Regions from separate parts of the Paenibacillus sp. CF095 genome, predicted to be linked through region 3. Evidence: riboswitches for the same ligand, from Rfam matches in the RefSeq annotation. Region 3 holds a riboswitch; each other region holds the start of a gene.

Region 1 (10,096 bases), 3.0 Mb from region 3:
GCATCGTATGGGCAGCTATTGCTGCAATGACCGAGTATGAGGTGGGATTAATTGCGATTTTGATTGGAGCGCTCACGGGCTACGCAGTTGTGTTGTTCTCCAATAAACGAATTGCGACGGTACATAAGATTATTGCCGTACTGTTTGCGCTCGTCGGCATTTTGTTGGGGAAATATCTGACGGTGGTTTATTTTACTTCGGAACTGTTTGGTGATGTAAGCGTGATGGAACTTGTGTTTGATAGCGAGATGATCAGTGCATTTGCAGAAACCTTCCAGGACTACTTCAGTCAACCGATTGATTTGTTATTCATTGTGCTTGCGATTGTGTCTGCATGGCAGATTCCTGGCCGGATGGCGAGAACCAGTCTAGCTACGGATGCATCTTCATCGGATCACGCGCCAAGAGCTTAATCGGATAGACGGTAGACGCTTGGCAGCAAAATGAAGAACGTTTGACAGAAGAAACTTCACGCTCATCATCCTAAGCACTTGTGAAAAGGTTATATCGAAGGACTGGGAGCAGAAGAAAAACGTAGTAAAGAGCATCTGCTTTAAAAGATATTTATAAAGTACTCAGAGTGAGCAGCAGTTAGGCATGTTCACATTGCGGCTGAGTTACTTGCATACATAAAAGGGACGATACGCCTGAGGGTGTACGTCCCTTTTGTGTATCCACCAGGTAGGAGGTGGGATATTGCTCATAACTGATGTAATAACTCGGATCGATTTAAATTGTATACTTAGGTAACCCTAGTAAATATCCAGCATGTTCATAAGGTTAATTACAAGAATGATATGGTCACCCCAGGAGGTAGGTTCAAATATCCGAATGGCCATTTACAGCTATAAAGCTGATGATGAGAGATTACTTTTACCACTAGAGGACAGAGCTCTAAGTTCCAGATTATCGTTTAAAGCGCATATCTTACGGCAATTAGAGTTAAATAATACTGTATGTGGTTGAAGACAGGGCTATATTATTTGTTTTGGTCAGCAAATACAGCCATAGCATCTCTCATAAATACTGCCAAACCATCGCCAAACTGATCAATATTACGCGTGAAGCGTTCATCGTCTACGTACATCTGACCAAGTCCTCTAAAGGCCTCAGGTGAGTAGCTTCCCATTTGGTTTAGCCAAGTGTACCACTCTTTAATGCCTGCCTGTGCCTCCGCAGACGCTGGTTCTGTGTGACGAAGTGAAGCCAGATGTTTGTAGATTTCGTTCATTTGATCGGATAGAGCTTTCTGATCCGTGGTTGATTTACTGTGGAGCTTCTGATTTGCCTGATCTACGGCTTGGTCTCCCCACCGTTCACGCGCTTCCTGTTCATACGGATTCTGGCTAAAATCAAATCCTTCGAATTGTTCTTTGGCTGTCATTTTAATTTCTCCTCTCACGTGTAAAACCGTTCTATCAATGGTAGCAATCATCTGGTCCAAGCGTTGGCGCTTCTCCAGTAGTATAAGTCGATGCATTTTAAGTGCTTCTTCCGGATTGAAGGAGGGGTTGGTTATAATGTTTTTGATCTCCTTCAGAGAGAAGTCGAGTTCTTTGAAAAACAATATCTGCTGCAACCGTTCCAGGTTGGCATCTGAATATAATCGATACCCGGCAGAAGTCACTTCGTCCGGGGTTAATAGTCCGATCTCATCATAATGATGCAGTGTGCGCACACTGATCGAGGCAAGTTCGGCAACTTCTTTTACCTTCATGGCCATGTGTTAAACCTCCTTACAACACCGATTGTATAGTGTCACGTTACGTGAGAGTCAACCGTTGAAAATGAAAAAACAAGATGCGAGCATGGAAGCTGCATCTTGATCATGGATTGGTGAATAGATGTGACTGGATATGACTAAATTATTGTATCATTCAGTCACTGTAGGGGAGCGGACGCGCTTCTAAGTCGAAGACATAGACTGCCGCGCCGCAGGGGGATTGTGCGCGCCTCCTCTGTTATGGAGAGGAGCGTGAGCGGTTGTGGGCTGCACCATGTATGCGGTGCAGCCCACGGGGCTGGCAGTGCAGGGAGAGCAGGGCTACGCCTGCATCCCGCGCACTGCCGCAGCGAACTGCGCAGCCGCTGCGCGCACATCGGCCGCGCCCGCGATGGCGGAGATGACGGCTACGCCGTCGGCTCCAGCCGCCATCACGGCGGCCGTGGTATCGGGCGTAATGCCGCCGATACCCACAATCGGAACTGCGATGCCTGCGGCGCGCAGTTCCGCCACCCCTGCGGGGCCCAGCACAGCGTGGGCATCCGCTTTGGAGCGCGTCGGGTACATGGGCCCGACGCCAAGATAGTCGGCGCCCGCCTGCACGGCACGGCGCGCCTCTTCCACAGAGTGGGCGGATACGCCAAGCATCCGCCCATCTCCAATGCGGGCGCGTACCAGCGCCGCGTCCGCATCATCTTGGCCGACATGCACGCCGTCGGCCTCCACCGCTACAGCCAGCTCCACATCATCGTTCACGATGAACGGGACCCCGTGCTGGCTGCACACCTCGCGAAGCCGCATCGCAAGCGTTATGCGAGCTTCGTGAGCCAGGGCGCCAGTTCCCTTTTCACGGAACTGAAACAGCGTAATGCCGCCAGCAATGGCCTGGTGCAGCACTTCCACAGGGTCTTGCGTTGTATTAACGCTGCCCATCACCAAATACACCTGCATCGCGCGTTGTACCGCTTCTGCATCCCAAGAGCGCATCACTGCTCACCCCGCTGTCTGCGCTGATACGCAAAATGATTCGTCGGCCCATGTCCGGCCCCAATCCCCAGCTCATCTTCGATGGCCGCCTGAATGAATGCTCGCGCAGTCGTAACGGCAGCCAGAACAGGTGAACCCTTGGCTAACTCTGCGGTGATCGCAGCAGAGTATGTGCATCCCGTTCCGTGTGTATGACGTGTTACCACACGAACATTCTCCAGATAATGAAAAGACTGCCCATCGTAGAGCACATCCACGATCATGCCACTTCCTTCATCATGACCACCTTTGACCAAAGCATACGTTGAGCCCATCTGTACAATCCGTCTTGCGGCTTCTTCCCGCTGACTCAGATTCGTGATAGACATCTCGGTAAGCAATTCCGCTTCCGGAATATTAGGTGTTGTGATCAGGGCATGGGGCAACAGCTCCGTAACCAACGCCTGTACAGCTTCCTGCTGGAGAAGGGGGGCGCCACCTTTGGCGACCATCACAGGGTCGATGACCAGATTTGACCAACGGTATTGCTGCCATTTCTCAGCCACTAGACGAATAATCTCGGCACTATATAACATGCCGGTCTTCGTTGCGATTGGTTGAAAGTCTTCGCCGGTCGAGTCCAATTGCTGGGCAATGCCATCGTAAGGGATGGGAAAAACGCCCTGCACACCTGTGGTATTTTGGGCAGCAATAGCCGTGATAACGGTCATGCCGTATACCCCAAGTTCCTGGAACGTTTTCAGATCGGCCTGAATGCCTGCGCCGCCCCCGTTATCAGAACCTGCAATGGTTAGAGCTTGAGCAATGCTCATATTGCACCTCCACGGATCTGACGGATCTGTGCGCGTTCTGCCAAAAGGTCGGGTGTTACTTGTGCCAGTTGATTCAACAATTCAATCTGAAAGCTGCCCGGCCCCTGATGAGCTGACCGCTCTGCCGCCAGTTCAGCTGCTATACCATAAAACGCAAGCGCTTCAACAACACTGCCTAGAAGATCGGCTTCCGATTCCGCTATGGCTGTAAAAGCACCAATCACCGAACTTAGCAGACAACCTGCACCCGTGACCTGAGTGAGCAGGGCATGTCCATTACTCGTGAGGAATGTGGATTGTCCATCAGTAATGATATCTTCTTTCCCGGTAATGACCACGACACAGCCAAGCTTATGCGCTGCCCGCTCGGCAATGCCGATCCGATCACCTTCACCTGATCCTGCGTCCACGCCTTTAATACTCCAACTCTCACCGATGACATTAGCGACCTCCGCCACATTGCCGCGCAGTACCGTGAGGCGAAGCTCACGAACGAGCATCTGCACGGTTTCCGTGCGATAAGTGGTTGCGCCTGCGCCGACGGGATCAAGCACCACAGGCACGTGATGCGCATTAGCCGATTGGCCTGCCAGACGGATCGCCTGAACGACTTTGTCATCGAGTGTACCGATGTTGAGTACCACAGCACCTGACATCTTGGCGACATCAGCGACCTCTTCATGAGCATAGGCCATAAAAGGGGACGCACCTAGTGCAAGCAGGCCATTGGCTGTGAAGGGAGCCACGACAAGGTTGGTGATATTGTGTACCAGCGGATTTTGCGTACGAACACGTTCCAGATAAGACATATAATTTCCTCCTTGTTTTGAAGTAACCCCATCGGCGGAAGTCCGATATCTGGAGTCACTCAGCAGAATAATAGGATATGAGTCTCCTTGTTGAGTAGGGGCGCAAGTATAACAACAGCCAGATGCATTAATACAGGAAAAGCAGAAACGTAAAATCTAAAACAATTTCATAACTCCCTAAAAATGGATTTTTGTAAATGGATATAGACAAATTGAATCATTTTGATCTATATCCAGCCTTGATTGAAACAGCTAAAAGGTGGATCCGTATAAAATGTAAATTCGCGAAAAGCAACAGTACAAATACGAAACAGTAAAAAACGAAACAGTATAAAAGACAGAATAAAGAAAGTGGAGCCATGGTATGTCTCCAAACTCAGGCAAGCGATACGGTGATGGACGTTAGCGTTCAAAGAGAGTCCTAAAGCCCAGGATGTCGATACCCGACTGATCGGGGCGCGAAGGTCACACGATGTTTCTAAAGAACACAGGACGTCTTATATGGCTGTCAGATCCTCCTTATGAAATGTAAGGAACACAGGACACGTTATTTCCCAAATTCCCCTGACCGAAACACTATAAATTGCTATTTTTTCCGATATAACATGTCTCAGGTTCCTTAGATTTCTTCAACCGCTCCAAATCCTTGAATAGGGCGCCTCAGATTCGTTAGCGCTCGCTCCATGTTCTACTCTGGGCATATTAGGGCGCGATTCAGCTCATGGTAGGCTTGAAGATAGGCGCAAATTTACATTACCAAATACATATCAACAAGCTACCCAAACGCATATCAAGCCACCAAAACGCATATCAAGCTGCCCAGGTGCACATCAAGCCACTTAGGATTGTTATAAATTCTGATCCTCGGATGCTTGCTTAGGCCAATTCCATTTCACAAACCTTCATGCATCAGATCCTACGTTTTTGCTAACTTTGCTTTCAATCCCCTTGCGTTCATTCACTTTTCCTTCATTCACTTTGCTCTCTTTTACTTACTCTCCTTGCAGATTAATAAAAGCATCCTCGGCTTTCACCGATTCAGGAATCAAATCCTGTTCAACGAGCCATGCGCGTACATTCTCCCAGGACGCCATTTCCTGCCGACCAAACATCTGACCATCTTCATTCATAAGTGGCAGTAAAATATCCAGGCTTTTGGTTTCAATCTCCGGGTCAAGCGGAGACGTTTCATTCTCATGAGCGAGCAGAATATTCAAGGCTTCTTCTGGATGCTCCGTTACATATTTCTGTCCTTCCTGGACCGCTTTGACGAACCGGGTAAGTTGGTCTTTTTTCGCTTCAATGCCAGCTTCACTCGCAGTCAGGACCAATTCATAATAATCAGGCACACCATAATCGACGGGGTTAATGGATTTCATGGCATGTCCTTCTTTCTCCAGAATCAGTTGCTCATGGTTAATAAAACCACCCATAATTGCATCCGCCTGTCCGGAAGCCAGCGAAGGAATCAGATCGAACCCAACGTCGACCAAATTCATGTTGTCGGGGTTGCCGCCATCCTTGCTAATCATCGTACGAACCATCGCTTCATACAGCGGAATCGAAGAATAACCGACAGTTTTCCCTTCAAGACCTTTGGGTGAGCTCACGTTGCCATTTGCTTCGGTCAACAGATGCACAAGCGGATGGCGAACAACAGCAGCAATGGAACGTACAGGAATGTTCTCACCACGAGCGAGCAAAATTTGGGGCTGGTAGCTTAGAGCCAAATCAATTTTTCCAGCAGCAACAAGTTTGAGTGAATCATTGGTATCCGCAGGCATCTGAATTTCGACATCGAGACCTTGATCTGCAAAGTATCCTTTTTCCTGAGCAACGTAGATGAAGGAGTGTACTGCATTCGGGTACCAGTCGAGCATGATGGACAGTTTATCTTTGGCGTCTGATGTTGGCTCGGTTGCAGACATGTCTGTCTGTTGTGCATTGGTTGCAGAGTCTGTTGTTGGCGTGTTTTTGCTAGTATTCGTGGTGCTGCATCCGCTAACGATCAGCAAAAGGCTAATGAGCATGATGGGAAGCAGGGAGTATATACCTTTGTTATTCATAAATGAAGTTCCTCATTTCATCGTTTTGGTTTGTAGAAAATGGACAGCAGCATGTTAACGGACAATGTGACAATGAACTGATTGAAGATGCTGCTGAAATTGTGCATAAGGTATGTTTTGAAGATTGTAACTCCTGTATTTACCTCTAATTTCTGTCTAAGTATTATCCAACTTTTCTTTTGCCTCCATGACGATGACGCCGTATGCTAAACCGTTTCTCCAGCCAGGCAATCAGTACAAACAAAACGATCCCAAGTAAGGATAACAGCACAATAGCAGCAAACATCGCATCCGTGTTCATGTTGCTGGACATGCGGCGGCTGAAGTATCCGAGACCTTTGCTGCCACCGAGCCATTCGCCAATCGTTGCCCCAACCACGCAGTACACCACAGACATCTTTAACCCCGAGAAAAAAGAGGGAAGTGCCAGCGGAACCTGGAGTTTGCAAAAAATATCCCACTTGCTGGCGCCCATGGTGAGCAGCAGTTCACGCTGCTCTGGATCGCCTTGGCGGAGTCCATCGTAGGTACTGACCACAATGGGGAAGAATGCGATTAAGAATACCACCGCGACTTTGCTCCACAACGTGTAACCAAACCACAGGATAAATACGGGGGACAGGGCAATCAGCGGTATGGTCTGACTGATCACGATGAAGGGATACAAGGCCTTTTCAATCGATCGGTTCATATGCATGCCTGTCGCTAGCGTAATTCCGGTCACTATGGATAATCCAAAACCTACGGCAACCTCCATAAAGGTTGCAGGCAGATGGATGGTCAACAGCAGATGACGATGCTCGACCAGTGAGCCTATGATGGCCGTGGGTGCAGGAATGATGAAGGAGGGCACCCATTCCATACGCACAATCACTTCCCAGATCGCCAGTGATAAGAACATGAGCATAATAAACAAACCATATTGGGAAAACGACCTCGAGAGCCACTTTGAACACCACGTCCAAACGCTAACCTCAGCTCTATCAATTTGCATGCAATTGTTCCTCCAGTTGTTGCCTCATCTGCACGAGAGCCAGTTCGTAGATCATGTCCGAATGCCTTGGGCGTGGTAAGGGAACCGTCATCTCCCGCAACTGCTGGCCTTGCCCCCCTGGAGTTAACAGAATGATACGGTCACTTAACAGCAGGGCTTCTTCGATGTCATGTGTAATGAACAGCACGGTTTGGCCAAAGCCCTCCCACAGCTCCAATAACCAGCGATGCATTTGTCGTTTGGTTAAGGCGTCGAGTGCACCGAAGGGTTCATCCAGCAACATGAGCTGCCCGCCTGTAAGCAAGGTACGCAGCAATGCCACCCGCTGCCGCATGCCGCCGGATAACTCATCTGGATAGGCCTGCTCATAACCGGACAAGCCGAACCTTGCCAATCCTGCGATGATATCGGCTCGTAGTTTGTCCTTGTCCTGTCGGCCTGGTGCCAGCTCGGCAGGCAGCATGCAGTTCTCCATGACGGTACGCCAGGATAACAGCAGGTCTTTCTGCGGCATATAGGCGACTCGTCCGAGCCGTTGTCCTTGCGGTACATCAGCAATATCGATGGTGCCGACGGTAGGCTCATGCAAGCCTGCGAGCAGCTTGAAAAGCGTGCTTTTACCTGATCCGCTTGAGCCGATGAGCGAGACAAATTCCCCTTGTTGAACCTGAAGCGACACATTGGAGAGTACGGGGGAATCCATTTTTTCCGGAAAAGCGAAGCTTATGTTGTGAATGGTTACATGGTTGGTCATCTGATCCTCACCCCCTTGATATCAGACTGCTGGAATAACAACGGCATCTTGTGCTTTGCAGAAGTAACATAAGAAAAACGTCTATCGACGTACTTTTCGAGAAGACAGACCGCGTTTAGCTGAAGTGGTTTTTACGATATCGATTGATTCAGCTTCGCTGAAAACTTATAAATCTACATAAAAAAGACCCACCCATTTCCGGAGAAATGAGTGGGTCTGTAAGTTAAATTCGCAATTTATCTTCACATACATTGAGAAAATTCCGCTTACTAAAAGGCCGCTCCACTTCCCTCCGCTGGTATGATCCAGATCAGGTTCAAAGGGTCCGAATAAGTCATATTCGTCTCAGCCGCAAGGCTCCCCTAGTGCAAAAGTTCAAGATATGCAGTTGTGTGTTCAGCATATATCACTTGAACATGAACTGTAAAGAGGCAGCATGATAACTGAACAATTTACCTCGGCTCAGGAACCCGATATAATAAGGATGGCCCGTATTGGCCGGATCACAAAATGCAGGTGGGATTGTTCTCCCTCCTAGGCAGAATGGGGACCCGAGTTGAAAACGTTCAAAAAAGTATATATTGAGATCACGAGTATCTGCAATCTGGCTTGCAGCTTCTGTCCGCAGACACAGCGTGCCAAAGGATTCATTGACCCTGAAGTCTTCAACAATATACTGGAACAAGTTAAACCACACACCAATCATATTTATCTACATGTCAAAGGCGAACCCTTGTTGCATCCCAAAATAGATCTGTTACTCGATTCCGCACATGAGAAGGGACTCAAGGTGAACATTACAACGAATGGTACACTGCTGCCCAAGACTCAGCATAAATTGCTTGGCAAACCGGCGCTGCGACAGATGAATTTCTCCCTGCACAGCTTCGATGGGCATGAAGGTTCAACCGACCGTGACGGATACCTGCGTCATATTTTGTCCTTTGTACACGAGGCCGTTAAGCACAATGTCATCATTTCATTCCGACTGTGGAATCTGACGCAGGATAACTTCACAAATGCTCAGATGAATCGAAATCGGGAGACCCTTGAAGTATTGGAACGTGAGTTCAATCTGGACTTCTGCATTGAGGAAAAAGTAGTTCCAGGCAGCGGGGTCAAAATTGCCCCGAATGTATACCTGAATCAGGACCATGAGTTCCAGTGGCCAAGTCTGGATGCACCTGAAGATGACGGCAAAGGCTTCTGCCATGCATTGCGTGGTCAGGCAGCTGTGCTTGTGGATGGAACGGTGGTTCCATGCTGTCTCGATGGCGAGGGTGTAATTAACCTGGGTAATGTGCACGAGAAGTCATTCTCGGAGATTATTGAGGGTGAGCGAGCGAACAATCTGGTATATGGCTTCTCCAGGCGGGAAGCTGTGGAAGAGTTGTGTCGAAAGTGCGGTTATCGTCAGAGATTCGGAGCCTGATATCTTATATCAGCAAGCCAGAAGACATTCAAGATCACACATTTGGAGATAAATGTTGTGGTCTTTCTTTGTTATCGGGGATTAAAGTTAGGGATACAAACGTTACAAATGAGCATACCTGAGGTTGATATCAGCATATTGCTTGAGGGACCTGGTATGCAAAAAATGCCGATATGACAGGGATTGTGCGATGTCATGATATATCTGATCTAATGATTATTCTAGTTACCTTCCTTATTTGGTAGGATTAGGTTGTGAGTTGGGCAGAGGTGCACCTCTGGCGAACTTCCAGTACAAGCCCAGACTTGTACACTACCAAAAAACGAGAGAATAAGGGAGGAATTAAGTTATGAAAAAAATATTGACGTTGTTGCTGTCCGCTGGTTTGGTTGCTTCTATATTTGGTGCCGTTCCGGCTGCGGCTGCACCTACCGTTGTAAATTCAACCATTGTGGTTCCAAAGGGCACGACCTATGACGGCCAAGGTAAAACATTTGTAGCCAATCCTTCCACACTGGG
Region 2 (10,096 bases), on a different contig from region 3:
GCTTGTGTTGTTCCGGTAGAAGGCGGTTGAACGGTTGCAGATTGGATCTGAGCTGAAGCGGCAGGTGCATTTACATTTCCCTCTGGAGAAGTTGGAGCTTCTGAAGCTTGGCGTTGGATGTTTCCTGACCCTGACGTATGCAGCGCATTTTCCAGAAAAAGTGACGGCTCCGAATCCGTTTCACGCAAGATACCAGGTTGGCTAAGCGTATCCAATACGCCCAGAAAATACTCCGATTCGCGGATAAAATGTAGAATAAGTACTTTGGCAAGCGGAACAGCTTGCACAGCAGCACTTTGTTCCAGAAGAACATACAGCTGTTTGATGAACTCTCTCGATTGCTGCCGAGCTGCCAACACAAGTTGATCGATACAACGAACGATGTAGGGAGCAGGCGGATGGGTTGCGGGCAATAGTTGTTTTAAAAGCTGATTGGCTACTCGCTCGCTGTTTGCAAAGGTAACCTCCCATTCCTCCAGTAGCTTGACGTATGGGGGCTCCAGATCAGGAACCAGGGCACGAATGACGAGTGTATGTTCTTTCTCCTGCTCTTTCCAGAAACGGATTTCCTCCAATGTCCGCAGAGGCAGCAGGTGACCATATCCATACCAATTCATCTATATTGAACCTCCTTCAGAATTCATTACATGCAGACTGTCTATTTATGCGTCCCAAGAGTATATTCCGCGAGCCTGTTGTCCTATGAGTGCAAAAAAAAGAGCCCCTGAGGGGCTCAAAAATCAACGGAAAATTCGATGATTGAAATTTAATTATTCTCCATTATTCGTGTTCTGCACATCGTCACTGCTTGTCTTCGTTACATGACTCAGGAACGTTGAGACACGGCGCAGATATTCCTTTGGATGCTCCCGGAAGATCAACTCATGGTGCGCATCCTGGACAATCCATACATCCGAGTACGGATTGGTCTGGTTGGCGGCGAGCTGCTCTGCAATCGGGTAAGGCGCTTTCTCGTCTTCCGTACCATGGATAAAGAAAATCGGGAACGGATAATCTTCCTTTTTCACTTCCTGATACGGGATCTGTTGCAATCCGGTACCATTCAGAACAGGGAACAACAGATTCATGATCTCGAGTGTGGGCTGACGCGGGAGATCGATCTGGTTATGAATGTTGTGGTACAGTGTATCCGGCTCAAGCAGGAACGTACTGTCCAGAATCATCGCATCCACTTCCTGTGTAATCAGTCCAGTTTGAAGCGCCGTACCGGCACCCATGGAGAAACCCCAGACAACCAGTTCCTGTGCACCGCGCTGCTTGGCAAACTGGATGGCACCCAGCAATTGCTGTGACTCAGCTTTGCCACCTGTGGCTACAGCTTTGTTCACCTGTGAGGCGAAGCCATAATCGAACATGACCACGTTGAACCCAAGTTGATGGGCATAGTGTGCCAGGTCATACATAGGTACCCATGTTTCTTCACGATTGGCACCATAGCCGTGACTGAAAATAATCGTTTTGCTTGCAGCATTATCAGCAGGTATATACCATCCCTGCATCGTGCGGCTGCCATCTGCTGCCGGGAACGTGATGTCTTCATACTTCATGTTCTTGGCTTGCATCGGATTGGAGAAGACAGGCGCTACCGTTGGATTGGATAATACCCATGCGATATAACCATGCAGTGCGATAAAACAAAACAGTAGAAAAAATACAACGGAGAGCAGCAACGCTACGATAATATGTTTGAACCGAATCAGCCTCGGTGATAGGGAAGAGGGCAGATCGGACACTTTTGTATGCAGCGGGGCTTCGCTCTGGGATGTTGGATACATGAATGCCCCTCCTTTGAAGTTCAGTTGAAGATAACAACGACATGAAAAGAGAATTGCGTCGATTTCAGAGCCTGCTTCAGAGCGATATCTTAATGTAATATATCTTTATCGTATGTTCCAGTATAGTCAAAGTCAATTGATTGAGGGCATTTGTTACGCAATTGTTATATAGTTCTTAAGATATATGGGTAACATTACCTTAGTGTGTAAATTACAGGGGATTAAGTCTTATAAAAAGGAAAAATTTACAGGTTGGCCTATTTTGATTTTGGCTCTTTTTGGTTTACAGATGAGACCGTTTCTCATATAATTTATGTAACCAAGTTTCATGTGATGAAACATGAGGAGGGCATTATGCCATGGAAGATCGCAAGTTAACCGTCCGGGCTGTGGAACGGGCGCTGGATATATTATTATGTTTTACCACACGCAGTGATCTGGGACTCACCGAAATTGCCAGCCAGATCGGCTTGCACAAAAGTACAGTGCACCGTTTGATGGCTACGCTGGAGGATCGAGGGTTCGTGATCCGTGATGCAGCAACAGAGAAGTACCGACTTGGCATCCGAATCTGGGAACTGTCGGCTCATATGTCCCGCAGTGATGATCCCGCTATTCTGCTGCTGCCTGCGATGGAGCGACTGAGAGATCGATTGGGGGAGACCGTGAGTCTGTACCTGCGTGATGGGAGTGAACGGATACGGATTCAGGCTGTGCAAAGTGATCAGGCGATTCGCCGAGTCGCCCCCGTTGGTGTTAGACTCCCGCTGTCTGTGGGCGCTTCCAGCAAAGTTTTGATGGCGTTTGCCACGGACGAGGATCGTGAAGAACTGATGAACGGCCCGGAATGGCCGGTGTTTATTGATCCCGCGGTGTATTTGGCGCAAATGGGAGATATCCGGGATAACGGATATGCGACGAGTTATGAGGAACGTGAGCCGGGAGCTGCCGCGGTATCTGTACCGATTATGGATCGCAGAGGCAATATTGCAGCTGCGCTCTCGGTCTCAGGGCCTGTCAGTCGACTCTCGCAGGAGACATTGCATGAATACGCACCTGTATTGAAGGATGCTGCTACGCAGATGGGGCTCATGTTATCCTGATGTTTATGTAAGTTTTTTTCTCCAATGGAGTTTGATCATTTGGAATATAAAGGTTGTTTTTATGTTCCGGTTGCGCTACTCTGTAATGGACGGCCCTACGGGGCCAGCTTCATTGAATATGAACGGCGGCTTATGTAAGCCGCAACTTACTAACGTTACTGGGGGAGTCCGAATTGTCCGGACTGAGACGGAATCGCTTGAGATTCCGGACCCTTTGCACCTGATCTGGATCATACCAGCGTAGGGAAGTAATCGGCGATATGACCTCAACCACCTCATGATGTGACCCTTGTAGTCTCCGTTAAGGAGCTGATTGAAGGTGCATTATTGGTGATGGACATAAAAGTCGGTTCCTTCGGGGACCGGCTTTTTTATATACAGTGAACGGGCGATATAGCGCGTACTCCATTGACTTCTTTTTTCAATAACCTGCGAAAGTGGGCTTGTATGATGAGAGAGAAGTCACCATAGATTCATGATCTGTGGCAGCCTCCGTCTGTTGTTAACTGTACATGAAAAGTGTCTCCCCTGGTCTGGCGTAGGATCGCTCTTTCTTCTCTGCATTGCGCATGATTTGGGACAGGTACGTAAGTAAGCTAATGACGATACCAACCAAACAAGCGACGAACACTGAGGAGGAGACAAGCGAACATGAGTACAGGAAATCAAACGGGACAACAAGCGATGGAGCAGGAACATAACGGTCAGCAGGTGGAAAAAGAAACAGGAGCGGCCGGACGGATTCAGCCCTTTCCGGGCAGCCGCAAAGTCTACATTCAGGGCTCACGGCCCGACATTGCTGTACCTGAGCGTGAGATAGCCCTTCATGACACGAATACTCCCCAAGGGGTGGAGCATAACGAACCGCTACGTGTCTACGATACGAGCGGGCCGATGACCGATCCCGGATTTCATGCCGATATCCGTGCAGGTCTACCAGCCCTGCGTACCCGCTGGATCACAGAGCGTGGCGATGTTGAAGCTTATCAGGGTCGTACGGTTAAACCGGAGGATAACGGACTAAAGCCCGGAGGGAAGAGAGCTGGAGCCGAAGAGTACCCTGGATTGCGTGGCAAACCGCTGCGAGCACAGACAGGACGCTGTGTGACTCAGATGCATTATGCGAGGCAGGGAGTCATTACGGCAGAGATGGAGTTTGCCGCCATTCGTGAGGGCGTAGAACCGGAATTTGTAAGGCAGGAGCTGGCGAGTGGACGTGCGATTCTGCCATCCAACATCAATCACCCGGAGAGTGAACCGATGTTAATCGGTCGTCATTTTCACGTGAAGATCAATGCCAACATAGGTAACTCTGCCGTATCTTCCTCCATCGAGGAAGAGGTGGAGAAGATGACCTGGGCGGTACGTTGGGGATCGGATACGGTGATGGATCTGTCCACAGGCAAAAACATTCATACCACCCGGGAATGGATCATCCGTAATTCACCTGTGCCGATTGGTACGGTGCCGCTGTATCAAGCGCTGGAGAAGGTGAATGGCGAAGCGGAAGCGCTGACCTGGGAGTTGTACCGTGATACGCTCATTGAGCAGGCAGAGCAGGGAGTGGACTACTTTACGATCCACGCAGGTGTACTGCTGCGTTATATTCCCATGACCGCCAAGCGGATGACAGGCATTGTGTCTCGCGGTGGGTCCATTATGGCAGCATGGTGCCTTGCGCATCATCAGGAGAATTTTTTGTACACCCATTTTGAAGAAATCTGCGAGATTATGAAAAGGTATGATGTGGCGTTTTCGTTGGGAGATGGACTTCGTCCAGGCAGTATCTACGATGCCAATGACGAAGCTCAGATGGCGGAACTGGCTACGCTCGGGGAACTGACGCAGATCGCATGGAAGCATGATGTGCAGGTGATGATCGAAGGGCCGGGTCACGTGCCGATGCATAAGATCAAAGAGAATGTGGACTTGCAGATGGAGATATGTAAAGAGGCACCGTTCTATACGCTGGGGCCGCTGACGACCGACATTGCTCCGGGATACGACCACATCACATCCGCCATTGGTGCGGCCATGATTGGCTGGTTCGGCACGTCCATGCTCTGTTATGTTACACCAAAAGAACATTTGGGCCTGCCCAACAAGGATGATGTGCGGGAAGGGGTCATCGCCTACAAGATTGCAGCCCACGCCGCCGATCTGGCAAAAGGCCATCCACGTGCTCAACGCCGGGATGATGCATTGTCCAAGGCGCGCTTCGAATTCCGCTGGCGTGACCAGTTTAACCTGTCACTGGACCCTGAACGTGCGCTGTCCTACCATGATGAGACGCTGCCAGCAGAAGGGGCCAAAGAAGCTCATTTCTGCTCCATGTGCGGACCGAAGTTCTGTAGCATGCGCATCACGCAGGACATTCGTGCCTTTGCCGCGGATAAAGGATTGTCCGAGAATGAGGCTGTAGCAGCGGGCATGCAGGAAAAGGCCGAGGAATATCGGACACGTTCCTAAGGGAGTCAGGTGATAAAGGTTTTTTGTAGCTTTAAATTATAAATACGGATTAATGTTTGGACAAGGCTAAACCCGCTTCACCGTAAATTTTGGATTCAATCCAACTTACGCCAAATCTGAAATAGGATGCCTGCGATGACAAATAGCACGCCATCAGATAGTTTAAGATTACTAGCATGTAGAAGTGCGGAAGAACCCATACCGACTAGGAATAAGATAAGAATATATAAAAATCGCATTAATTTATTCACCTCTCCTGTTGAGTGAAATGTGTAAAAGAGAACGATTTTTATATCGTTCTCTTTTGTGAGTTTTACTTTATATACTTTATTCTACCTTATACTACATAAATATATTTAACAAAGACTTTATTAATAATTAAAATTTTTAAGTGTACCTCTGGAATCATTATCAGCCGAGCCTGAGAAGCCAACCTCTAGAGCTCCAAAACTCAATCCTACACTGCCCGTACCTTTAATGTGGTAGTAATTGGATTGTATTTGAGATAGACCACTTTGATTTCCTTGCTTTTTATGTTCTATTGTAAAGACGGCAGAGGCAACCTGTTCTGTTATAATAATGCCCCCTTTGAGATCAGCATTGAATCCAACACCATTCTCACCAGTATATGAGAAATTACGTCCACTTCCTAAAGTTGTAAAAGTAGAGTTTCCGCTATACTTAACTTTATCTTCATAATACGCAGAACCTGGAACTGCTCTCCAAATTTCTTTATCAAAAGAAGCGCCATAAGCATCAGATAAGCGCCAAAAAGGCATTGATTTCCACTTTCCTGTTAATGCAACCATAAACCGCTCACGATTATTAACATTATCAGTTCGAACTATGGTTATATAATAGTCAAATTGATCATCCTTGATATTTCCGAGTGGTCCAACCTCTCCGTTGAATTCAGGTGCTGGGGCTTTTTCATGAGCCACTACTTCAATTGATCCATCTTCTTTCGAAAGACTTTTCTTAAACTCAGGGCTCCAGGATTCTATTACTTCATAAGGAATACCCTGCTTTAATAAAGTTATATCCAATTTCACAGTTCTATTCTCTGCAGAAGCGAAAGCACTGGTAGGAACAAGCAATAGGCATAGACAGCAAACCAACAGTAACTTCGATAAACGCAATAATTTCAATGTAAAACCTCACCCTCTGAGTAATTTGTTAAATTATAACAATATAAATTTACCATAAAACCCCTAGGTTTGTACACCTAAATTATGTATATTTAATTATTATTTTAAAAAATTAGGATTAATATGTATTTATGTAAATAATAAATTAAACATACATATATTTATTCTACTAACTCTTAACTAGATCACAGGAGTATACAACAAAATTTTGTGTGAATTAGTTATTTGATACCACTACTATCGAGCCACGCCCAAATTATTCTCCAAATACGCCGCAAGCAATGCCAGCGGGCTATGGATCGGAATACTTCGATCTACTGTAACCTGTGCAGCAGCGGGAGCCATAGATAGTTGGGCTGCCACTACCGTTTTACCCGGATACTGCTCAGCAATCTGCTGTAATCCTTCACGTACCGCTTCGAGATACCCTTGCTGATCTCCACGCATAATCAACTCAAATGTCCCCGGGATGCACACCGCTTCCGTCTGAGATGTCTTGGCAACGTGTAGTTGCCCATTTTCATCCTCTTGCTGTAATGCCTGATTCACCCGTGCCATCGTTCCTTCAATGGTTGCCGGGTTGGTGAATGCTATTATGTAATCTCCCGGTATTCGCCGCATCTCCTGCAATAACGGATCATCTATGCCGATCACCGGCACAGGGACCTGTGTGGCTTCCTGCTCCAGTACTGTCGCAAACAGGGTACACGTGACCAGAATGGCATCGGCATGACACTCAGCGATCCATTGGAGCGTCTGGGCTACCTTCTCGCGAATGACGACATCGGAAAAGTCAGCGTCATGTTTAAGACGATCCAGACCTGGATCGACGTAATGGACCAATTCAACTTCATAAGGAGCAAGCGTCTCTTCAATTAAGGCGATGTTGGAATAATGAGCGTGAAAACAACCAATGGTGATCATGTGCTAAGTCCCCTTTTACAGTTCGTATATGTCATGGATCTCTTAGATATTTAAATCATTATAGGAAACATGCCTGAGAACTGTACAGTCATTTAAGGCTCAACGCCAATAACCGCCCTTCCACCAAGCTGCGGAAAGACGGTTCATAACCGGACAGGCAATCGTCCGGCTTTCATTTTATCTAAGGGAAGGAGAAGCAGTTTTCTTCGCCATTTTTTGCTGTAAAATTTCATGAAAGGATAGACCTTGAGTGTTCTCATTCTCCTTTTTAGGAGCAGTGGTCGCCGTGTTGCGCGGATATTGGTGATGGTACGGGATCATTTGCTGAATAGGCATGCGGATCATCTTGGTTCCTCCTTTGATGCGTTTTTTTGTGAATTATGTATTTCGACTGGTTACCATGCCAGGTGCGCATATAGGTACATGTGACTTGTTAGACGAAATAGATGACTTTAGAATGTAATTCCAATTGGATTGTAGTGATTTTACCCGGTTTTAAGGAGATGTAAACGTTTTTAGGGAAATTCAGGAGTAAAGGACCTGATATGAAAGGTTTGATATGGGAGGATCGAATCGGTTGTTATGTGAATAGTCCCAATTTTAAGGAAGTCAATGGTACCCGCTTATGAGGCATATTGTCTGGTTGAATAGGTAGGTTACATGCTAACTAACTTGGTACTATAGGCGGTTGTATCATGGGATGAACATCAAAAAAACTGCCGAGTGAACTCGGCAGCTTGTCTGATATACATAAGGATACGAGGAAACTTTGATCCGGTCTGAGGTGGTATCGTGTTGGTTTTATCTACTTTGGTGAACAGCGATGTATATATCCACTTGTACACTTTCGGGATTCAGGCTGCGTTCATCATACAACTCAAAATCCCCGGTGAACGTACGATCACTTTGCTTCTCCCATGCCCACACGGCTCCCCAAGCTTCGCCAACAACCTCTGCCATCGGTCCTTTTCTGGAAGTGAATACGGCGTAAGTTGCAGGAGGGAGTAAAATGTCGTCCAATCCTTCAGGCAATGATTCGTTCGGACTGACCTCATGCCCTACCAGTATGGTGTATTCACCGGTTATGCCATCGGTGTAATCCGTGTAAGAGCCATAGCGGACGGCTTCAGGTGCAGGAAGGTGCTCTGAGGAAAAATAATTGTTCCAGAGTCCCTGAATACAGCCTTTGCCACTGATCTCAATGGCATTGGTTGTGCGGGCGGATACGCCGGCAAGACGTTTGCCGGGGAGCGTGACATAACGAACGGGCTGGGCAGAGAACGAATGATCTGTTGTTACCTGACCAAGATTAGCGGAAGCAGTAGGGTTTTCAGCGAGAGATTCTGTATGTTGATCCGTTGTATTTGTGCGCCAACGTTTCAAAAAAGGAAGCTGGTTACGCAGCATCGAACGAGCGGATTCCTCATCCATGCCTTCGTCCTTCAGAATGGCAGTGCACATCTCCGTCATGCCTTCAAGTGACATACCGGGCTGCTCAAACTTGCCCTCTTTGTAACAATAGATACAGTACTCACGGGTTGTGCTTCCATCTGCTTCCGTTCCGAATTGGGCAGGGGTTGTGAGCGGCATGCCGCAGCTTTGACATACAGTGACGTTCATGATCAGTTCCTCCTCATATATGTACAGATTGAATATATCTGAAGTATACGAGGAGGAACTGGACAGCTGTCTGTCAGGTTTGAGGCGGAGGTATATAATTTTGTACAATTTGCTCCGCGATACGGCAGATTTCATCCCGAATATGCTGAGGTTCCAATACTTCAACGTCCGCGCCGAAGCCCAGAATGAATCCATATAACCAGCCATCCTCGGGAAAAGCAACCTGGCTGATGTAATACCCAGTCCCATCAGGGATGACGTTCTCGATCCCGAACCATTCTTCCGCAATATGACGGACGCGAGGATGGAATTTCAAGGTTAACCTAGCTTGATTGTCCGGGCGGGTCCATTCCTGCTGCCAGGGTCTGTCCTGGGGGTTAATGACTTTACGCTCGAAGTGCTCATTAGCAAGCGTGACATCCTGCATGCGCACAAGCTTGAACATGCGAAATTGATTCCGCTCGTGGCAAAAAGCATACAGGTACCAGGAATGTTTCTTAAGTACGATGGTATGAGGATCGGCAGTGCGGTGAGTCTGGATACCTTCCGCACTGCAGTAGGTAAAGGTTACGGGTCGTAATTGATCCATACCCTGTTCGATAAGTTCAAGCTTGATTTTCAGCGCTTCGGGATGCGTCCAGGTTGAATAATCCACGATGAATCGATTGGTATTGGCCTGAAAATCGTCATTTTTGGATTCAGGTACGATACTGCTGAGTTTTTCCACCAGAAGCTCACGCGCCGCATTGGCATGGGAAGTGGATACACTGCGCAGTGCAGTGACGATGGAAGCAAGGTCCTTATCTGTTAACACGTTTCGATCCAGCCGGTAGCCTTCTGCCAGACCAATCCCGCCGCTTGCCCCCTGATACGTCACCACCGGGATGCCTGCTTGACCCAATGTATCGATATCCCGATAGATGGTCCGAATCGATACTTCGAACATATCTGCCAAGTCTTTGGCTTGTACCCGTCCACGATTGATTAACAGCACCACGATGGCTAATAAACGCTCCAGTTTCATATGTATGTATTC
Region 3 (10,096 bases):
GATATTGGAATGGCTTAATCGATTTGCCGTCATTTTCAAGCGTCCGCTACAAAAATGTTTGTTGCATTTTGAACATGGGCCAGAGCTTGCACTTGAACAATTAAAGGAAGAGGCGGGCTTGCCCGAGTTCCAGCGACTGGTTGATAAATTACAGCTTGCCCTTGGCAAAATATCAATACGTGAAGCCTTCGATGATCTTGAGAGCATGATGGCATTCTATTTTGAACAACGCAAGCAAGAGTACAGCAAAATGATAGATGTCAAAGCATCATGGGGGAGAACCATTGGATTTACACCTATGTACGCCCTTATCTTTTTGTATCTGGTTATTCCATTGGTCGGTATGAGTTTCTTGCAGATGAACATTTATTATGAGCAAATTCAGAAACTGTAGCACAATTCATCTGTGTGACAGTCTGAAATAGTTTAATAACTTATAACTTGGGAGGATTTATCATGAACAATGCATCAAGCGCTTTAAAGGTGGCAGCAGGGATTTTCTTAACAATCGCTTTGATCACAATTGTAGTTCTGTTGTTTATTTCGGCTCAGGAGGCAACCAAGACGGCCCAGAATAATTTTGCTGATATCCAAACCGAGTTGTCCCAGGCCGCATTTACGGTATATGACGGAACAACCATCAGTGGATCGCAGGTTACGAATGCGCTGCGTAAATATGCGGACAAGGATCAGTTCGGTATTCAAGTTATTACAGGTAAAAATAAAGCGGGTCAATGGTACGGCAATCAACTAAACATCTCACAGGATCTCAATAATGCGGACTACGGCTCGGTTATTGCACCCGACGATAAAGTGGGGATTATTAACCAGACCATGAGTGAAAAAGACAATCAATATGTCAATCCAAGTGGTAAATTCAAAGCCATTATCGTAAAAGACCGATCCAACGTGGTAAGAGGGCTGATCTTCCAGCAATCCTGACAGGAGTTGGTTTAACATGTCCCGGAATACACAGCATCTTATGTTGTTTTGTACGGCGGTTGTCCTGTTTGTGACAGCCTGCCTGTACGGGCAACAGAATGTTAAGATTTTATCAGCGGCCTTGAACGACAGAGTACAGACAACAGCAGGCATGGAAGGTCGGCTGACAACAACACTGCATACCACCAATCCGTCCCGGTATAGTGGTGCGGAAGTGTTGCATACCGTGAGACAGATGACAGGCACAGGCATTCCTGTAGAGGTAGACGGGACTTCCTATGTGATCGATCCACTTGTCAGCAAAATAGCGACTATTCCTGTCCAGCTCTATGTTACCTACAGACCAGAGTTTATACGAAATGAAACTGGAGAACTGCTCAAGATTGTTTTTTGGAAGGAGACCAGTGTGAATTGATTAATGCCGCATCCAAGCTGCTTGCCGTATTGCTCGCAGTCCTTCTGCTCTATGTGTACCCAACTGCTGAAACAGCTGATCGGCAGGATGATATAACACGTATGACGGCTGTTCAGAATGTAACACGTTTTGTTGATGCTGTCCGAACGAAAGGATATATTTCACCTCGAATGTTGGCTGAGTTTGAGGAGCAACTGGCCCAGACGGGCAATCTGTATGAGGTGTCGATGGAACATTTACATAAGAAATATGTACCTCATTATACAGACCCGATGGACAATAACAGTTTTACCGGGACCTATGAGGTAGTGCAGGATGGATATTATGCAGCTCAGATTCGAGAAAGACTATTCCCATCCTCAGGTGTGATACCGGTTGATGATCCTGGCCGAAGATATACGTTGACGACAGGGGATTTTTTCACCGTGACGCTCCAAAATACAAATCGTACACCTTCCATGCTCATTCGTGAATGGTTGAGTGGCACGGCTCAGGCTTCAGCAGTATTTGTAACATACGGAGGTATGGTCCTCAATGAAGATTACTGAGCTATCCATTGTATTTGTGCTGATCTTCTTCCCGCTCTTCTGGATCATCTCACTCCATACCCAAGATGCCGAAGAGGCTCAATATCTTGGTCAACGATACAGATCTGCACTTCAAACCGCAGTCATGGATGCAGGTGCAGTCATGCATCAGAATGAGAAACAAAATGATGAAGCAGGTTATGATTCAACCAAATTTGTTAAAGCGGATAAAGAGCTTGCCTTGTTAACATTTACTCAGACGATGGCTTTGAATATGGGGATTCAGGATGATCCCGCAGCTATTCAAAACATGTTTAATTACATTCCTGCCGTGGTTATTCTGGATTATGATGGCTATTATATGTTGTCCACAGAAACAGAGATGACGGGTAACCGTGAAGATTCTTTCAGGCAAGTGTGGAGCCCCAAGAAACCTTATACATATTCAGATTCTAATGGTAACAGTATTAACTTTACACTGGACGACTACGTATATGCCTATGACGCAAACGCAGGGAAATGGATTGAAGGATTTCAAAAAGAACTGGCCTCAAGCACACAGATTCCTTTACTTCAGAATACCAGCGTATTTGAACAAGTTAGACTAAGCCGGATTGTGACTACTGTGCAGGATGATCTGGCTGATGTGATTAACCGCCATAATGAGTTTGCCAGAAAGAACGGTATTTCCTATACGTTCACGATGCCCCTGGTTGCGCAGGAAGATTGGTACAACTCCATTAACGATACAGGGATTATGGCCTTTATCCAAGGTATAGGTGTGGGTGACCAGAAGATCAACAATTATGCGATCGGTGGAGGCAGACTTGTGAAGAAAACGGCCATCGTAGGTGGGGTAGATCCTTTAACGGGTATCAGGTACTATTACCCCTCCACATGTGGTAATGGTTACCGTGCTGAAGAGGTGTTCACAGACGCAAGACAAGCAGCTGCGCAAGGCTATTTCGAATATAAATGCTCTAATCGTTAGGGTAGCCTGTATGACAAAATCATGTAAGAGGTTCTTGAACTGTTTACATTACTTTCAGAAAAGACGGGACCTGTGCTAGAATAGGGTTTCGGAACAATAACAAAAGTAATGTCTAATAGATAGGAGCAACCTCATCTTATGAGTTTATTGTCAGTAGAGAACGTAAGTCACAATTTTGGAGATCGCACGTTATTTAAAAATGTATCATTTCGTTTACTTGCCGGAGAGCGCGTAGGACTTGTTGGTGCCAATGGTGTGGGTAAATCCACATTAATGAACATCCTTACCGGTAAATTGCTTAAAGATAGTGGAAAAGTGGAATGGACACCTAAGGTCCGTTATGGATATCTGGATCAGCACACGAAGCTTACCCCAGGCAAAACCATTCGTGACGTGCTTAAGGATGCATTCCTTCCGTTGCTTGAATTGGAAAAAGAAATGATGAATATTACGGACCAGATGGCAGATGCAGATCCAGATAAGCTGGAGCAGTTGCTGGAAGAGATGGGCGATATTCAGGAACAACTGGAACAGGGCGACTTTTATCTGATTGACGTAAAAGTGGAAGAGATGGCCAATGGTCTTGGTTTGTCCGCAATTGGTCTTGATCGGGATGTCGCAGCTCTAAGTGGTGGACAACGTACCAAGGTGCTTCTTGCCAAGCTTCTGCTTGAGAAACCTACAGCTCTTTTGCTGGATGAGCCGACCAACTATCTGGATGTAGAGCACATTGAATGGCTGTCACGTTACCTGAAGGACTACCCGCACGCGTTTCTTTTAATCTCCCATGACACGGAATTCATGAATGAAGTCGTAAATGTCATTTATCATTTGGAATTTGCCAAATTAACGAGATACGCAGCGAACTATAACAAGTTCCTCGAGATGGCTGATATGAATAAAGCCCAGCATATTGATGCATACGAGAAACAGCAAGAGTACATCAAGAAGCAGGAAGATTTCATTCAGCGTAACAAGGCACGTGCTTCAACTTCAGGTCGAGCGAAGAGTCGGGAGAAACAGCTGGACAGAATTGAACGTATTGATCGCCCAGATGAAGCGGCCAAACCAACGTTCAAATTCAAGGATGCCCGTGCGAGCAGTAAAACGGTCTTTGAGGGTATTGATTTTGAAATTGGATATACGTATCCTTTGCTGCCTAAGATGACAATGACAATCGAACGTGGTGAGAAAATTGCCATCGTAGGTTGTAATGGTGTGGGTAAATCGACGCTGTTGAAAACCATCCTGGGAAAAATATCTCCACTCAGTGGAAAGACTTTCTTAGGAGATTACCTCGAAACAGCCTATTTTGAGCAGGAGGTTCGTGCTGGGAATATCACGCCGATTGAGGATGTCTGGAATGAATTTTCACATTTGACCCAAAATGAGGTCCGAGGTCATCTCGCTCGCTGCGGGTTGAAAAATGAGCACATTACTCGTCCACTTAATATGCTGAGTGGTGGAGAACAAGCCAAGGTTCGTTTATGCAAACTCTTGATGCGTGAAAGCAATTGGATTCTATTCGATGAGCCGACGAACCATCTGGATGTCACAGCCAAAGCGGAGTTGCAGCGTGCTTTGAAAGAATTCAAGGGAACGGTGTTAGTGGTATCTCATGAACCTGATTTCTACGAGGGATGGGTCACCAAAACATGGAATGTCGAAGAATGGTCTGAGAAAAACTAAACGATTCAAGACAATGTTTAACAGAAATGACGGTGACAAAAAAAACCGTCTATGGTAACATAGGCTACAACTTCATATGAACACTAGGGGGGCCGCACGATGCGGCTGAGATGGAAGAATGCGATTCCGGACCCTTTGCACCTGATCTGGATCATACCAGCGTAGGGAAGTGGCGAGCGCGTTTCAGTGAATGACGTGAGCAAACGGCAATTCGAAAGAATTCAACCGTCTTGCTTAGTAAATTGAAACATGCAGTTGCGTGTATAACGTTATGGCTATAAGGTCTATAGCTTTATTGCACGAAATGAACTGTATGTATCAGTCAGTCATCTGGTCCTATAATTAATACGCAGCCACTCCCCTACGGGAGTGGCTTTTTTGTGTTTTCATAGCATTCAAGTCTGGAAGGAGATGAACAGTACGGTAATTTCTCATGAACATGTTCAAGAATCATTTGAATTGCATGTTGTATCTACGGGTGCAGGGGATCAGGCATCTTTTGTAAAAGCTGCAAAGGACGTTTGGCCTTTGGTGGACTATATTCACATACGAGAAAAACAACTCACATGGCAAGACAAGATCGGTTGGGCTCAAAGTCTGCGTAGCGTTGGCATTCCATCTTGCCGCATTGTTATCAATAGTTCAGAACTTCCTTCACAGAATGACATTTATGGCGGTGTACATTGGGGGCAAGATGCGATACGAAATTATAACCCTGCTGTTATAAGCAATGTGCAGCGCCTTCGTCTGGGTGTATCTGTTCATTCAATCGATGAGGCAAAAATCGCTGAAGAACGGGGAGCCGATTATCTTTTCTTCGGGCATGTCTACTCAACCAACAGTAAGCCTGATCTTGACCCCAGAGGATTACATGCTCTTGCTGAAGTGTGCAGGCGTGTCTCCATTCCTGTCATGGCGATTGGGGGTATCGGACCGGGAAACATTCACGCTATTCGCTCTGCAGGGGCACAGGGAGTCGCCGTGATCTCGAATGTATGGGCGAGCGAGTCACCGGATCGGGCGGCTGCATTATTAAGGCAGGCTATCGTTGCTACAGAAAGTCTGAGTCCCTGAATCAAGGAGATGAGAGGATGAAAGAGATCGTTATTGATAAACCGGATAAGTTTCATGCAGAAACGATTATTGTAGGTGGAGGCGTTGTTGGTTGTGCTATCGCTTATGAGCTTGCTTCCCGTGGACAGGATGTGCTGTTGCTGGAGCGTTCGGCGATTGCAGGAGGCACTTCTTGCGCGGCGGCTGGAATGCTGGCGGCAGGCAGTGAGGATTTTGCTCATCCTTTGATGGCTAAGCTTGCCAGACAGAGTAGACAGTTACTTATCGAGCAACAGGTGCTAATGGCTACACTCAGTGAGGTAGAGACTGGCCTGCAATGCCAGGGATTCCTAACTCCTTTTCGTTCATACAGTGAATTAAGTAGTTATAAGGACAATCGGAAGTCTGCGTTGTCTGCTTCTGCTGATGAGGTATGGTGGGATCGTTCCGTTGTGCAACAGGAGGCATCATGGCTTAACAGAGATACGTATGGAGCCTACTACAGACCTTACGAGAGTGAGATTCTTCCAGTCCATCTAACGAAGGCATATGCTGAATCCGCTCAAGCATTGGGAGCACGGGTTATGGAGGACATACAGGATATACGTGTGCAAGCAAACGAACATGGCGTGCAGGGAATCACCACATCGATCGGTGAGATGAGATGCAAACATGTCATTATAGCGGCTGGATTACAGAGTGAAGAGTTGATGAGACATGTGAATCTGAGCATGCCTGTGTGGTCGGTAAAAGGAGAAATAGCCGCCGTTCAGTTCTCAGATGAACATGCTGGGTACAGACCTGACAGAACGGTGTATGCAGAGGATATCTATATTGTTCCCAAAGCTAATGGCGAAGTTTGGCTCGGGGCAACCAGTCTGCCAGGCAGAACCGATCTGAACGTTTCTGTACAGGGTGTTCAGAAGCTGCTAACAGCGGCTACCCACTGGGTGCCTGGGATGAAAGAAGCACAATTTATACGAGCGTGGGCAGGCGTAAGACCGGCAACTCCAGATGGATTGCCTTATATAGGTGCTTGCAAGAGTATACCAGGGCTGTTCGCCGCCTTTGGGCATTACCGCAACGGTATCTTGCTTAGTGCGATAACAGGAAGGCTTATCGCTGAGTTGCTCGCTGGCAAAAGCTCAGAAGAACTCGGAATTGAGGCGCTGAGTCCGGAGCGATTGAACAGAAAGGGAGTGGTGCAGTGAATATCATCGTTAATGGTCAACGGATGGAGATTGAAGACAGATTGAATCGTGTGGATAAACTGCTTAAATCTTTTGATCTGCAAGTCAAGACTGTAGTTGTAGAGCTGAACAAGCATATTTTAACCCGTGAGTATCATGAAACGACGGCATTAAGAGAAGGCGATCGAATCGAGATTGTACATTTTGTAGGAGGCGGTTGATGATGTTGAACATTGGTAAATATACGTTTGAGTCCAGATTGTTGCTCGGAACAGGCAAGTTTTCGGATCTGGAAGTGCAAAGTCAGGCTGTGGAAGCATCTGAAACGGAAGTTTTAACCTTTGCTGTTCGTCGTCTGAATCTGGAGGAGCGCAACCAGAAGCATTTCCTGGATACATTGGATCTGGACAAATACACTCTTCTTCCGAATACGGCTGGAGCATCCAATGCGGAAGAGGCGGTGCGAATTGCCGAGCTTGCGCGGGCGTCAGGACTTTGTGATATGATAAAAGTCGAAGTCATCGGAGATGGAATGACGTTACTCCCAGATCCGATTGAAACGTACAAGGCTTGTGAAATTTTGCTTGAAAAGGGCTTCACTGTATTGCCTTATATTTCAGATGATGTCATTCTGGCCAAAAGGCTGCAATTGCTTGGCGTACATGCTGTAATGCCTGGCGCTTCTCCTATCGGAGCTGGCAGAGGCATCATCAATCCCTATAACCTTGAGATCATCATTGAGCAGGCTGTTGTACCTGTAATTGTGGATGCAGGATTGCGCTCCCCCAAAGATGCTGCTTATGCGATGGAACTTGGTGCAGCTGGCGTATTGTTAAATACAGCCGTATCCGGATCAGGGGATCCAGTGAGCATGGCTAAGGCGATGAGATTGGGGGTAGAGGCAGGTAGGCTGGCTTATGAGGCAGGCATGATTCCCGTAAAGCGTTACGCAGCAGCCAGTAGTCCGGTGGAAGGAATGGTTCATACATGATAAATCAACAATCAACATCCTCGGAGCAGGCCGATCGGTATTCCAGACAGGAACGTTATGCGCCACTTGGCAAGGAAGGTCAGGCCAGATTAAAGGGCAGCAGAGTTTTAATCGTTGGTGCTGGCGCACTGGGAACAGGAATCGCAGAAACGTTAGTTCGTTCAGGAGTTGGACACTTAACAATTGTGGATCGTGATTATGTGGAGTGGAGTAACCTGCAGCGACAGCAATTATATGTAGAACAGGACGCGATTGAACGGATGCCGAAGGCGATGGCAGCGGAAAAACGGTTATCTGCCATTAATTCCACGGTTCATGTGGAAGGGAAAGTGTTGGATGTCAGAGTAGATGAATTGGAAGAACTCGTTCAGCATACCGACTTGATCATGGATGCAACGGATAACTTTGATACGCGATTACTCATTAACGATATGGCACAGAAACACCGTATTCCCTGGATTTATGGTGGATGCGTAGGTAGTTACGGCATCACCTATACGTTTATGCCTGGAGATACGCCATGTTTAAATTGTTTGCTGGGTGAAGTCCCTCTGGGAGGAGATACATGTGATACGTCTGGTATCATACCTCAAGCGGTACAGATGGTAACGGCAAATCAGACAGCAGAAGCGATGAAGTTACTTAGTGGCAATGCCAATGCATTGAGACGTAAGTTATTGTCATTTGACGTGTGGAGGAACGAATACATATCCATCAATGTGGATGGTGCGAAAAAGCAAGACTGTCCTTCCTGCGGCACTTCGGCAACATATCCATATCTTTCTGCGTCCAATCTGGAGAAAACCGATGTGTTATGTGGCAGGGACACCGTTCAGATCCGACCTGCACGGCGTATGAATCTGGATCTTCTACATACGGCGGAACGTCTGAACAGGCTTCAAGAAGGAAAAGTGGAATCCAATCCGTTTCTGGTTTCTTTTACAACAGGAGTCCATAGAATGGTTATTTTCCAAGATGGACGTGTCCTCGTACACGGAACAAAAGACACAGCTGAAGCACGTACGCTCGTCCATCGCTACTTTGGTTAAAGCAAGAAAGAAGCAAAGTCTGTTCCCTTGAGGGAATGGACTTTTTCATTTTACGGCATGCTATCTGTACCAACCATTGCTGCGAGCAGTGGGGATAGAGACAGGCCGGGTGAAAAAGAGTGAAAACAGTCATTTTGCTGATTGGAGCAGGAGAACAGGTCAGCCTAATTCAGGATATTTTATGTAGCGAAGGGTATGAGGTGCAACGAATGAAGTGGTCCCAACTAAACCAATCCGTCGAGCCTTCGTTGCTGCATATTAAACTGATCATCCTGGTAGACCGGGAAGAGGGAAATGAACATTGTGGCCAGGATCAGAAATTAGAGTTAAAACGATGGGTAGATAAGGGTCAGGTTATACCTCTACTGGTTATTACTTCAAATGCATCTCCTCAGTTCATCGTGGAATGGCTGGATTACGGAGCTAATGACGTGATGGAGGAACCGATCCACTTAACCGTGATGCTTGCCAGAATACGAAATTTATTGCGTGTTTTTGCGAATGCAACACCAGAGGGTGAGGAAGTAATTGTAGTTCATGATCTTAAAGTCAATTTGCGTTCAAGAAGGGTAAGTCGTACGGGTGAATACCTGACATTAACGCCAAAAGAGTACGAATTGCTGGAATTCCTGGCCCTGCATGTAAATGAAGCATGTACCCGGAGTGATATTTTGCGGGAAGTATGGGGATATGAGTATGCGATGGATACCAACGTTGTGGATGTGTATATCAAACATCTAAGGGTTAAGGTGGATAAGGGAAGAAGTGTGAAACTGATTCATACGGTGCGTGGGATCGGTTACATGCTTCATGATAAAAATTAGATGTATCACCGAATTCCATGAAACTCCAGTTTAGACTGTGGCGAAAAAAGGGTAAATAAAAAGACCGGAACATATCGTCCGGCCTTTACTTATTAGCAATATATAATTCTAAAGTACACGACGAGCTTTAACATACGTTCTCTTCCAAGTACCAGAGTCCAGATCAGAGAGGGTTACGCCTGGAGATCCATACGTATGCAGAATCTTACCATTTCCCGCATAAACACCTACGTGAGTGACATTAGAACCGGTAGACCGGCTACCACTTGAGAAGAATACCAGATCTCCGACACGCAGATTAGCTTTAGACACAGCTTTACCTTCTTTGGATTGTTTCACGGAAGTGCGCGGCAAATCTACACCATACTTTTTGAAAATATATTTCATAAAAGAAGAACAGTCAAAAACTTTGGTTGTTGATGTTG

The links. Region 3 has a riboswitch for thiamine pyrophosphate ahead of BLS69_RS05925 (thiamine phosphate synthase). Riboswitches for the same ligand answer to the same signal wherever they lie in the genome.
Region 1: another riboswitch for thiamine pyrophosphate. It lies ahead of BLS69_RS19310 (ABC transporter ATP-binding protein); the one in region 3 lies ahead of BLS69_RS05925 (thiamine phosphate synthase).
Region 2: another riboswitch for thiamine pyrophosphate. It lies ahead of thiC (phosphomethylpyrimidine synthase ThiC); the one in region 3 lies ahead of BLS69_RS05925 (thiamine phosphate synthase).

The regions. Positions count from the first base shown of each region.
Region 1 covers NZ_FMZN01000001.1:4,380,770-4,390,865, reverse strand. Annotated here, with positions in the region: gene BLS69_RS19345 (hypothetical protein) at 1-413, shown strand, start outside; gene BLS69_RS19340 (MerR family transcriptional regulator) at 980-1,723, opposite strand; gene thiE (thiamine phosphate synthase) at 2,045-2,710, opposite strand; gene thiD (bifunctional hydroxymethylpyrimidine kinase/phosphomethylpyrimidine kinase) at 2,710-3,522, opposite strand; gene thiM (hydroxyethylthiazole kinase) at 3,519-4,331, opposite strand; gene BLS69_RS19320 (ABC transporter substrate-binding protein) at 5,324-6,397, opposite strand; gene BLS69_RS19315 (ABC transporter permease) at 6,561-7,391, opposite strand; gene BLS69_RS19310 (ABC transporter ATP-binding protein) at 7,381-8,145, opposite strand; TPP riboswitch at 8,416-8,519, opposite strand; gene BLS69_RS19305 (radical SAM/SPASM domain-containing protein) at 8,702-9,577, shown strand; gene BLS69_RS19300 (pectate lyase) at 9,927-10,096, shown strand, end outside.
Region 2 covers NZ_FMZN01000009.1:54,447-64,542, forward strand. Annotated here, with positions in the region: gene BLS69_RS30225 (Fe-Mn family superoxide dismutase) at 1-617, opposite strand, end outside; gene BLS69_RS30230 (alpha/beta hydrolase) at 771-1,796, opposite strand; gene BLS69_RS30235 (IclR family transcriptional regulator) at 2,156-2,899, shown strand; TPP riboswitch at 3,050-3,163, shown strand; gene thiC (phosphomethylpyrimidine synthase ThiC) at 3,584-5,368, shown strand; gene BLS69_RS30245 (hypothetical protein) at 5,740-6,516, opposite strand; gene BLS69_RS30250 (hypothetical protein) at 6,754-7,440, opposite strand; gene BLS69_RS32375 (hypothetical protein) at 7,618-7,785, opposite strand; gene BLS69_RS30255 (zinc ribbon domain-containing protein) at 8,242-9,060, opposite strand; gene BLS69_RS30260 (helix-turn-helix transcriptional regulator) at 9,134-10,084, opposite strand.
Region 3 covers NZ_FMZN01000001.1:1,332,551-1,342,646, forward strand. Annotated here, with positions in the region: gene BLS69_RS05895 (hypothetical protein) at 1-394, shown strand, start outside; gene BLS69_RS05900 (hypothetical protein) at 457-942, shown strand; gene BLS69_RS05905 (hypothetical protein) at 959-1,357, shown strand; gene BLS69_RS05910 (hypothetical protein) at 1,354-1,905, shown strand; gene BLS69_RS05915 (hypothetical protein) at 1,892-2,875, shown strand; gene BLS69_RS05920 (ABC-F family ATP-binding cassette domain-containing protein) at 3,014-4,564, shown strand; TPP riboswitch at 4,640-4,749, shown strand; gene BLS69_RS05925 (thiamine phosphate synthase) at 4,943-5,638, shown strand; gene thiO (glycine oxidase ThiO) at 5,656-6,828, shown strand; gene thiS (sulfur carrier protein ThiS) at 6,825-7,028, shown strand; gene BLS69_RS05940 (thiazole synthase) at 7,031-7,798, shown strand; gene BLS69_RS05945 (ThiF family adenylyltransferase) at 7,795-8,847, shown strand; gene BLS69_RS05950 (response regulator transcription factor) at 8,967-9,671, shown strand; gene BLS69_RS05955 (C40 family peptidase) at 9,780-10,096, opposite strand, start outside.